Regions from separate parts of the Streptomyces globisporus C-1027 genome, predicted to be linked through region 3. Evidence: riboswitches for the same ligand, from Rfam matches in the RefSeq annotation. Region 3 holds a riboswitch; each other region holds the start of a gene.
The links. A riboswitch is a leader RNA that binds a small molecule or an ion and turns the genes downstream of it on or off. The one in region 3 is predicted to bind cobalamin.
Positions count from the first base shown of each region.

Region 1: another riboswitch for cobalamin. It lies ahead of WQO_RS07085 (cobalamin biosynthesis protein); the one in region 3 lies ahead of metE (5-methyltetrahydropteroyltriglutamate--homocysteine S-methyltransferase).
Region 2: another riboswitch for cobalamin. It lies ahead of WQO_RS01895 (ABC transporter substrate-binding protein); the one in region 3 lies ahead of metE (5-methyltetrahydropteroyltriglutamate--homocysteine S-methyltransferase).

Region 1 is NZ_CP013738.1:1,619,480-1,622,746, reverse strand. It holds gene WQO_RS07090 (cobyric acid synthase) at 1-1,059, opposite strand, end outside; gene WQO_RS07085 (cobalamin biosynthesis protein) at 1,103-2,083, opposite strand; cobalamin riboswitch at 2,201-2,378, opposite strand; gene WQO_RS07080 (hypothetical protein) at 2,513-2,743, opposite strand; gene WQO_RS07075 (inorganic phosphate transporter) at 2,756-3,267, opposite strand, start outside.
Region 2 is NZ_CP013738.1:469,555-472,821, reverse strand. It holds gene WQO_RS01900 (beta-ketoacyl-[acyl-carrier-protein] synthase family protein) at 1-1,097, shown strand, start outside; cobalamin riboswitch at 1,280-1,466, shown strand; gene WQO_RS01895 (ABC transporter substrate-binding protein) at 1,527-2,573, shown strand; gene WQO_RS01890 (FecCD family ABC transporter permease) at 2,570-3,267, shown strand, end outside.
Region 3 is NZ_CP013738.1:6,624,172-6,627,438, forward strand. It holds gene WQO_RS29250 (MFS transporter) at 1-1,151, shown strand, start outside; cobalamin riboswitch at 1,183-1,397, shown strand; gene metE (5-methyltetrahydropteroyltriglutamate--homocysteine S-methyltransferase) at 1,563-3,267, shown strand, end outside.

The DNA.
Region 1 (3,267 bases), 5.0 Mb from region 3:
CTCGATCCGCTCACCGAGCACCTGGAACCCGCCGCAGATCCCCAGTACCGGCCGGCCCTCCGCCGCACGCCGCACCAGCGCCTCCGCGAGACCGCGCTCACGCAGCCAGGCCAGCGCCTTCACCGTGCCGCGCGTCCCCGGCACGATCACCAGATCCGCGTCGGCCAGCTCCTCCGCCCGGTCCACGAACCGCACGACGACGCCCGGTTCGGCGGCCAGCGCGTCCACGTCCGTGAAGTTGGACATCAACGGCACCGCGCAGACCGCGACCCGCAGCACGTCCTCCCCGTGCGGCGGCGCCACGACCGACTCCCGCACCGCACCCCGCAGGGAGACCCGCAGGCCGTCCTCCTCGTCGATGCCGAGCCCGTGGGCGTACGGCAGCACCCCGTACGTCCGCCGCCCGGTCAGCCCGTACAGCATGTCGAGCCCCGGCTCCAGCAACGAGACGTCGCCCCGGAACTTGTTCACCAGGTAGCCCGCGACCAGCGACTGGTCCTCCGCGCTCAGCAGCGCCGTCGTCCCGAAGAACGAGGCGAAGACCCCGCCCCGGTCGATGTCCCCGACGACCAGCACGGGGAAGCGGGCGGCCCGCGCGATCCCCATGTTCACGATGTCGGTGCGCCGGAGGTTGATCTCGGTGGGGGAGCCCGCCCCCTCGCAGATCACCGCGTCGTACGTCGACCGCAGCTCCTCCAGGCAGTCGGTCACCGTGCCGAGCAGCGCCTCCTGACGGCCCCCGTGGTACCCCCGGGCGCTCATCTCGCCGACCGGCTTCCCCATCAGGACGACCTGGCTGGACCGGTCGCTGCCGGGCTTCAGCAGCACCGGGTTCATCAGTGCCGTCGGCTCCACCCGGGCGGCCTGCGCCTGCATCGCCTGGGCGCGCCCGATCTCCGCGCCCTCGCGGGTCACGAAGGAGTTGAGGGACATGTTCTGCGCCTTGAACGGCGCGACCTTCACCCCTCGGCGCACCAGCCAGCGGCAGATGCCCGCCGTGACCACGCTCTTGCCCGCGTCCGAGGTCGTTCCCGCGACCAGCAGCCCGCCGCCCCTCATGCCCGCCCCCGTTCCCGTACGGCACTCCACCGTGTCGCACCGCTCATGCCCGTCCCCGCTTCCGCCCCGCGACCGACCGCCGCGCGGCCAGGTGGCCCGCCGCCAGCCGGCCCGCCACACACACCCCCAGGGCCAACGCACCGACCCGGCGCGACAGCCGCACCGCGCGCTCGATGTCCGCGCCCCGGACCTCCCGCCCGGCCGCCCCGTTCAGCACCGGCCGGTGCTCGACGCGCCCCGCGTACGCGAGCGTGCCGCCCAGCCGTACGCCGAGCGCCCCCGCGAACGCGGCCTCCACGGGCCCCGCGTTCGGGCTCGGGTGGCGGTGTGCGTCCGCCTTCCAGGCGCGTACGGCCTCCGAGGGCCGCCCGCCGCCGACCACGGCCAGCGCGGCCGTCAGCCGGGCGCCCGGCCACCCCGCGACGTCGTCCAGGCGGGCCGAGGCCCAGCCGTAGCGGCGGTGACGGGGCGACTTGTGGCCGACCATCGCGTCCAGCGTGTTCACCGCCCGGAACCCGACCAGACCCGGCACCCCGCCGATCGCCCCCCACACCAGCGCGCCGACGACGGCGTCCGACGTGTTCTCGGCGACCGACTCCACGACCGCGCGGGCGATCCCCGGCCCGTCCAGGGAGTGCGGATCGCGCCCGCACAGATGCGGCAGCCGCTCCCGGGCCACCTCCAGGTCCCCGGCGGCCAGCGCGCCCCCGATCGCGCGGGCCTCGCGGCCCAGCGACGTACCGCCGACGACGGACCAGGCGGTGGCGGCGGTCAGCGCGACGGCGAGCGCGGGGCGTCCCCGTACGGCGCGGGCGGTCAGCGCGGCTGCCCCCACAGCGCCTCCGGCGCACACCAGGGTGTGCAGCGCGCCCCGGCCACGGTCGTCACGCCACAACAGGGACTCGACCCGCGCCGCGGCGCGGCCGAATCCGGCGACGGGGTGGCCCCGCCGGGGATCGCCGAGCAGCGCGTCGGCGACCATCCCGGCCGTGGCGCCGTACGCGAAGATGCGATCGGCACGCACGGCTCAGCCCGTCGCGGAAAGAGGCGTTCCGGCACGGAGGGGCACAGGAAGCGGCGCAGGGAAGGGCGCACGGCGGCCGGGCATGGCGTAGGTCCTCACTCAGGGTCCGCGCCCTGGTTCGACGTGACCGACGACGAGAGTCTCCTGGCTCCCGGATCCGCAGTTCCCCCGGCCTTCCAGCCCGCGTACCGCGAGCCGTGACGTCCGGTGTGGGGGAGTGCTCCCCGGTGACAGTGGCGGGACCGCGCCGGATTCGCACCGGCTTCCTCTGCTGTCGCCGTAAATGGCTCCGGCAGTCCACCACGCCCCGAGAACAGCCGTCAACTCGCTGTTGACCTGCGAGGCTCCACTGTGGGCGGACGCACATCGGGCCGGACACACGAGGTGTGTCCGGCCCGAAGGGAGTGCGAGGAACGCGGGGGTGCGGCGTCAGGCGACGATCAGATAGATCCCGTACGAGACCGCCGCGACGCACAGCGCGAAGCAGGCGTACGCGCCGGTGCGCGCCAGCGCGACCGACCCGCCGGAGGCGCTGCCTCCGGCCGTGGCGGACTGCTTGGAGAGAGCGACGATGCCCAGGGTGAAGAGGCCGACCAGCGCGACGGTGACCACGAGGCTGACACCGAAGACGGAGGCGAGAGCTGCCCAGTCGATTTTCATGCGGATCTGTCCTTACACCTTGGCCGGCGGCCGGGCCGGGTCGTCGGGCGCCGAAGCCGGGGCCGGGATGCTGGAGATGAGCTCGGGCTCGGAGGCCGGGACTCCGATGGGCGGCGGCTGGACCGCGGCGATGGCCGTGGTGACGACGCCCTGGGGCTCGTCGCCGTCCGTGTCGTTGACGTTGGTGTGGTCGACCGGCTGGCGGCGCGAGGCCACCCAGATGGCGAACGAGCCGCCCACCAGGATGACCGCCGTGACGGCGATGCCCCAGGGGCCCTGCTTGGTCAGGAACTCGGCGCCCGCGCCGACCAGACCCGCGGCCGGCAGGGTCAGACCCCAGGCGACGAACATCCGGGTGGCGGTGGACCAGCGGACCACGCCCCCCTTACGGCCGAGGCCCGAGCCCATCACGGCGCCGGAGCAGGACTGCGTGGTGGAGAGCGAGAAGCCGAGGTGCGAGGAGGCCAGGATGACGGTCGCCGCGCTGGTCTGGGCGGCGAAGCCCTGCGGCGGCTGGAGGTCGG
Region 2 (3,267 bases), 6.2 Mb from region 3:
GCTGCGCCGTCGACTTCGCCTGTACGGTCTCCGGCATCGACCTCGACGACGCGGTCGGCGGCAGGTCCGCGTTCCGGATGGGCCGGTACGTCAAGTTCGCCCTCCTGGCCGCCCGGGAGGCGGTCGCCGACGCCGGGCTCGACCCGGCGCACTGGGACGGGACCCGGGTCGCCGTCGTGGTCGGCACCAGCAGCGGAGGATCCGCCGGACTCACCGAACAGGCCGTCGCCCTGGAGCGACGCGGCCCCGAGGCCACCTCGCCCTCGGGCATCCTGCTGACCATCCCGAACATGCCTGCGGCCGAGATCGCCATCGCGATGAAGGCCACCGGACCGAGTCTGGCCCCGTGTACCGCCTGCTCGTCCGGGGTGACCGCGCTGTCGGTGGCCCGGGACATGCTCACGTTGGGCCAGTGCGACATCGCCATCGCCGGGGCCACCGAGTCGATCGTCTTCCCCGTCGCCATGACCGGTTTCGCGCGCTCCGGCGCCGCGGCACCGCGGGACGGCGACCCCGCCCGCCTCTGCCGCCCCTTCGCCGCCGACCGGACCGGGATCGTCATGGGCGAGGGCGCGGCGATCATGGTCCTGGAGCGGGCCGAGGAGGCCCGCGCCCGAGGAGCCTCTCCCCGAGCGCTGATCGCGGGCGCCGGGGCCACCACCGACGCCCATCACCCCACCAGCCCGCACCCTGCCGGGGAGGTCGCACGGGCGGCCGTCGACGCCGCGCTGCGCGACGCGGGCTGGCGGGCCGAGGACGTCGACCACGTCAACGCGCACGGCACGTCGACCCCGCAGGGCGACGCCACAGAAGCCGCCCTGATCGGCCGGGCCTACCCGCACCGGCCGCCCGTCACCGCCCCCAAGGGCGTACTGGGCCACTGCATGGGGGCGGCCGGCGCCATCGAGGCGGGCCTGACGATCCTCACGCTCCAGCACGGGGTGATCCCGCCGATCGCGAACCTGGACGCCCCCGAGCCCGGGTTCGCCATCGACTGTGTCACCAAGACCCCGCGCGAGGTCCCCGTACGACGGGCCGTCAGCCACTCCTTCGGCTTCGGCGGCCAGAACGCGGTGATCGCCCTCCAGGCTCCGTAGGGGCCGGCGTCACCTTCCCGTCTGCCGGGCGACGACGGGAAGGTGGCGCCAGGCCCTGGGCCTGCCCGAGCGGAATCCGCACAGCCGGTACGGCGGGCCGACCCCGCGCCGTACCGGCCCCGCGCCGTACCGGCCCCGCGGCCGTGACCCACCGCACCGCGCCCGAGCTGCGAGAAGACGCGTGATAGCTTGCCGGGGCCAGTCGAACCCCAGCGACGGGGTCAGGGAATCCGGTGCGAATCCGGAACTGACGCGCAGCGGTGAGGGGGACGGGCGGGGCCACGGCCACTGGAGCACACGCGTGCTCCGGGAAGGCGTCCCGCCCGGACGAACCCGAGTCCGAAGACCTGCTGGCACCCGCGCCCGCACCGGGGCACGGGAACCGTACGACGGGCTCCGCGGCTGGGCCCAGAGACACAGAGGTCCTTCGTGCTGTCCACGGCCACCCCCGCTCCGATACGTACCGCCGCCCTGCTCGCGGCCGGACTCCTCCTGCTGACCGCCTGCGGCGAGGGCGGGAGCACCGGAGCCACCGACGGGAAGAAGGCCGAGGGCTTCCCGCTCACCCTGAAGAACTGCGGGCGCACCGTCACGGTGAAGGCGCCGCCCCAGCAGGCCGTCTCCGTCGACCAGGGGTCCACCGAGATCCTCCTCTCGCTCGGCCTGGCCGACCGGCTCGCCGGTACCGCCACCTGGAGCGACCCGGTGATGAAGGGGCTGGAGAAGGCCAACGCGGGCGTCGAGCGGATATCGGAGAACCGGCCCTCCTCGGAGAAGGTCCTCGACAAGGAGCCCGACTTCCTCTCCGCCTCCTTCGCCTCGACCCTCGCCAAGGGCGGCGTCGCCCCGCGCGAACAGTTCGAGAAGCTCGGCGTCCCGACCTACGTCTCGCCCGCCGACTGCGTCGGCAAGGACAACAGCGGCAGCGGCGACGGGGCCCGCACCGCACCCCTGACGATGGACAGCGTCTACACCGAAGTACGCGAACTGGCCCAGGTGTTCGGTGTCCCCGAACGCGGCGACGCCCTGGTGAAGAAGCTCCGGGCCCGGGTGGAGAAGGCCACCGACGGCATCGACGCCTCCGACGCCTCCCTCCTCTACTGGTTCTCCGACTCCAAGGCCCCCTATCTCGCGGGCTGCTGCGGTGCCCCCGGCGTCATCACCAAGGAGCTCGGAGCGAAGAACGTCTTCGACGACACCCATGACGAATGGCCCCAGATCAGCTGGGAGACCGTCGCCGACCGCAACCCCGACGTCCTGGTCATCGGCGACCTCAGCCGCACGACGCAGACCGCCGAGAGCGCCGAGAAGAAGATCGAGTTCCTGGAGTCCAACCCGGTCACGAAGACGATGGACGCCGTCAAGAACCGCCGCTACGTGCTGCTCAGCGGCCAGGCCATGAACCCCACCATCCGGACCGTCGAGGGACTGGAGCGTGTCGCGGCCGGACTGCGCGACTTCGGGCTCGCGGGGTGAGCACCGACAGCCGTACGGCCGCGAAGACGGCCGACGCGCCGCCTGCCGCCCGCCCGGACGTTCCCGCCCGGGTCGGCGCGCCGCTCACCGTCCTGCTGTGGGGCGGCGGACTACTCCTCCTCCTGGCCTCCGTCGCGGTCGCCGTCACCATCGGGCCCGCCCGGATCTCCGTCCCCGACGTCTGGTCGACCGTCGCCGCGCACCTCGGGTTCGGCGCGAGTGACCTCAGCCCGATCCGGGACGGCATCATCTGGAATCTGCGGATGCCGCGTACCCTCCTCGCCGCCGTGTGCGGCGCCGGGCTCGCGGTGTGCGGCACGGTGATGCAATCGCTGCTGCGCAACCCGCTCGCCGACCCCTTCGTCCTCGGTGTCTCCTCCGGCGCCTCCACCGGGGCGGTCGTCGTGGTCGTCCTCGGGGTCGGCGGGGGAGCGGTGTCGCTGTCGGCCGGAGCGTTCGTCGGGGCGCTCCTCTCCTTCGCCCTGGTGCTGCTGCTCAGCCACACCCTCGGCGGCTCCACCGACCGCGTCGTCCTCTCCGGCGTCGCCGCGATGCAGCTCTTCTCCGCCCTCACCTCCTTCGTCGTGATGACCTCCGCCGACGCCGAGCAGACCCGCGGGGTGCTGTTCTGGCTCCTCGGCTCGCTCAGCGGCGTCGGCTGGAGCGAGGTCGCCCTGTGCTCCGCCGTCCTCGC
Region 3 (3,267 bases):
TCATCGCGCTGCGCGCCGTACAAGGCGTGTGCGGAGCCCTGCTGCAGCCCGCGACGCTGGCGCTGCTGCGCCAGGTCTACCCGCCCGACCGGCTCGGCCCGCCGGTCGCCCTGCGGACCAGTGCCATCGGGGCAGCGGCAGCCGCCGGTCCGCTGCTCGGCGGCTTCCTGGTGGAGCAGTTCGGCTGGCGGTCCGTGTTCGTCATCAACGTGCCCGCCGCGCTCGTGATCGGCCTGCTCTGCCTGGCGGCCCGCGTCCCGGCGGCCAGGGGTGACCGGGACGCATCCCACCGCCTGGAGGCGGGCGGAGCTCTCCTGCTCGCGGTCGCCCTCGCCCTTCTCGTGAACGCCCTGGCCGGAGTGGAACTGCACGGCTGGACCGACGGGCGCACGGTGGGAGGGCTGCTCGCCGCGTCCGCCGCCGCGGCTGTCCTCGTCCGCCACCAACGCCGCAGCCACCATCCCCTGGTGCCCGCCGCGGTCGCCCGGTCGGTGCCGGTCACCGCCTCCATGGCGATGCTGCTGTTCACCGCGAGCGGCATGTTCGGCGCACTCTTCGTCAGCACGTACTTCCTGCAGTACGCGCTGGGCCTGGACCCGCTCGACAGCGTCCTGCGCAGCCTGCCCCTGACGGCGATGATGATCGTCGGCGCCCCGCTCGCGGGGCGGCTGCTGCGCGTGCTGGGGGCGCGGACCACCGCGCTCGGCGGCGTCCTGCTGGTCGTTCTCGGTACCGGATGGCTGGCCGGGACCGGCAGCGGCACCGGACCGGTGGTGATGGGCGCGGCATTCGCGCTGCTGGGCGCCGGATACGCCACGGTGATGGTCACGGCCACCGGGACGGTGGTGGGCGACGCGCCGACCGGATACGCCGGAGTGGTGGGCGGTCTCAAGCAGACCGCCGTGAACATCGGTCCCGTGCTCGGCATCGCCGTCGCCGCCGGTCTGCTGCCCGCGGCCGGCGGCGTACGGGCTCAGAGTTGGGAGGGGGCGATGAGTACGGCGCTCCTGGTGCTCGCCGCGACGGCCGCGCTCGCGCTGGTCCCGGCCGCGTTGCTGCCGGGCGCGCGCACCGGACCGCCCCCGGGCGACACGGGCCGGGGACGGCCGGAAAAGGCCGCCCCGTGTCTCACATCACCGTCCGAAGTGTGAACAACGATGTGCGCCCGGCGGTCGTCCGCTTAGGCTGACCGGTGCAGCTGGTTCGCCCTGTCCGCCAGACAGGGTGTCGTAAGAGGGAACCCGGTGGGAATCCGGGACTGCCCCGCAGCGGTGAGTGGGAACGACCGCCGTCATCAGCACTGGACCCGACCGGGTCCGGGAAGCGACGGCCACTAGGTGTCTGCCCCGGCAGACGTGCCCGCGAGTCCGAAGACCTGCCCGTTGCCCGCACGCGACCGTTCGCGTGCGGAGATCTCGGTGACCTCGTGGGCGGGTCGGCGGAACCATCAGGTGGACGGGCACGGTTCGACGTGGCCCGGAGTCCGCCCGATGCGTCATCCCTTCGCGTCCGCGTCCCGTCCCGGGATCTGCACCGCAGACACGCTCGCGAAGGAGAGTCACGTGACAGCGAAGCCCGCAGCCGCGGCAGCACGGGCCACCGTGTACGGCTACCCCCGCCAGGGTCAGAACCGTGAACTGAAGAAGGCCATCGAGGGCTACTGGAAGGGCCGCGTCACCGCGGACGCCCTCCGGCAGACCGCCGCCGAACTGCGCCGGGGAACCTGGCAGCAGCTCGCCGAGGCCGGTGTCCACGAAGTGCCGACCGGTGATTTCTCGTACTACGACCATGTCCTGGACACCAGCGTCATGGTCGGCGCTGTCCCCGAGCGGCACCGCGACGCGGTCCGCGCCGACGCCCTCGACGGCTACTTCGCCATGGCCCGCGGTACGCAGGACGTCGCGCCGCTGGAGATGACCAAGTGGTTCGACACCAACTACCACTACCTGGTGCCCGAGTTGGGCCCGGACACGGTGTTCACCGCCGACTCCGCCAAGCAGGTCGCCGAGTTCAAGGAGGCCCTCGCGCTCGGCCACACCCCGCGCCCGGTCCTCGTCGGTCCCGTCACCTACCTCCTGCTCGCCAAGGCAGCCCCCGGTGTGGCCGCCGACTTCGAGCCGCTGACCCTGCTGGACCGGCTCCTGCCCGTGTACGCCGAGGTCCTCGCCGATCTGCGTGCGGCGGGCGCCGAGTGGGTCCAGCTGGACGAGCCCGCCCTCGTCCAGGACCGCACCCCGGCCGAGTTGAACGCCGCCGCCCGTGCCTACCGCGACCTCGGCGGACTCACCGACCGGCCCAAGCTGCTGGTCGCCTCCTACTTCGGGCGGCTCGGCGAGGCACTGGCGGTCCTGGCCAAGGCCCCCGTCGACGGGCTCGCGCTCGACTTCACCGAGACCGGCGCGGGCAATCTCGACGACCTCGCGGCCGCCGGGGGGCTGCCCGGCAAGCGGCTGGTCGCCGGTGTCGTCAACGGCCGCAACATCTGGATCAACGACTACGAGAAGTCCCTCGCGACCCTCGGTACCCTGCTCGGCCTCGCCGACCGGGTCGACGTCTCCGCCTCCTGCTCCCTGCTGCACGTCCCGCTGGACGCGAAGGCCGAACGCGACATCGACCCGCAGATCTCCCGCTGGCTCGCCTTCGCCCGGCAGAAGACCGAGGAGATCGTCGTCCTGGCCCGCGGTCTGGCCTCCGGCACGGACGCCATCGCGGGCGAACTCGCCGCCAACCGGGCCGACCTGGCCTCCCGCGCCGATGCCGCGATCACCCGCGACCCGGCCGTACGCGCCCGTACGGCCGCCATCACCGACGCGGACGGGCGCCGTTCCCAGCCGTACACCGAGCGGACGCTCGCCCAGCGGGCGCACCTGGGGCTGCCGCTGCTGCCGACCACCACCATCGGGTCGTTCCCGCAGACCACCGAACTGCGCACCGCGCGGGCCGACCTGCGTGCGGGACGGATCGACGAGGCCGGGTACGAGGAGCGCATCAAGGACGAGATCCGCGAGGTCCTCTCCTTCCAGGAGAAGGCCGGGATCGACGTCCTCGTGCACGGCGAGCCCGAACGCAACGACATGGTGCAGTACTTCGCCGAACAGCTCACCGGTTACCTCGCCACCCAGCACGGCTGGGTCCAGTCCTACGGCACCCGTTACGTCCGCCCGCCGGTCCTCGCCGGGGACATCTCGCGACCCGAGCCGATGACGGTGCGCTGGACCGCGTACGCGCAGTCGCTCACCGACCGCCCGGTCAAGGGCATGCTCACCG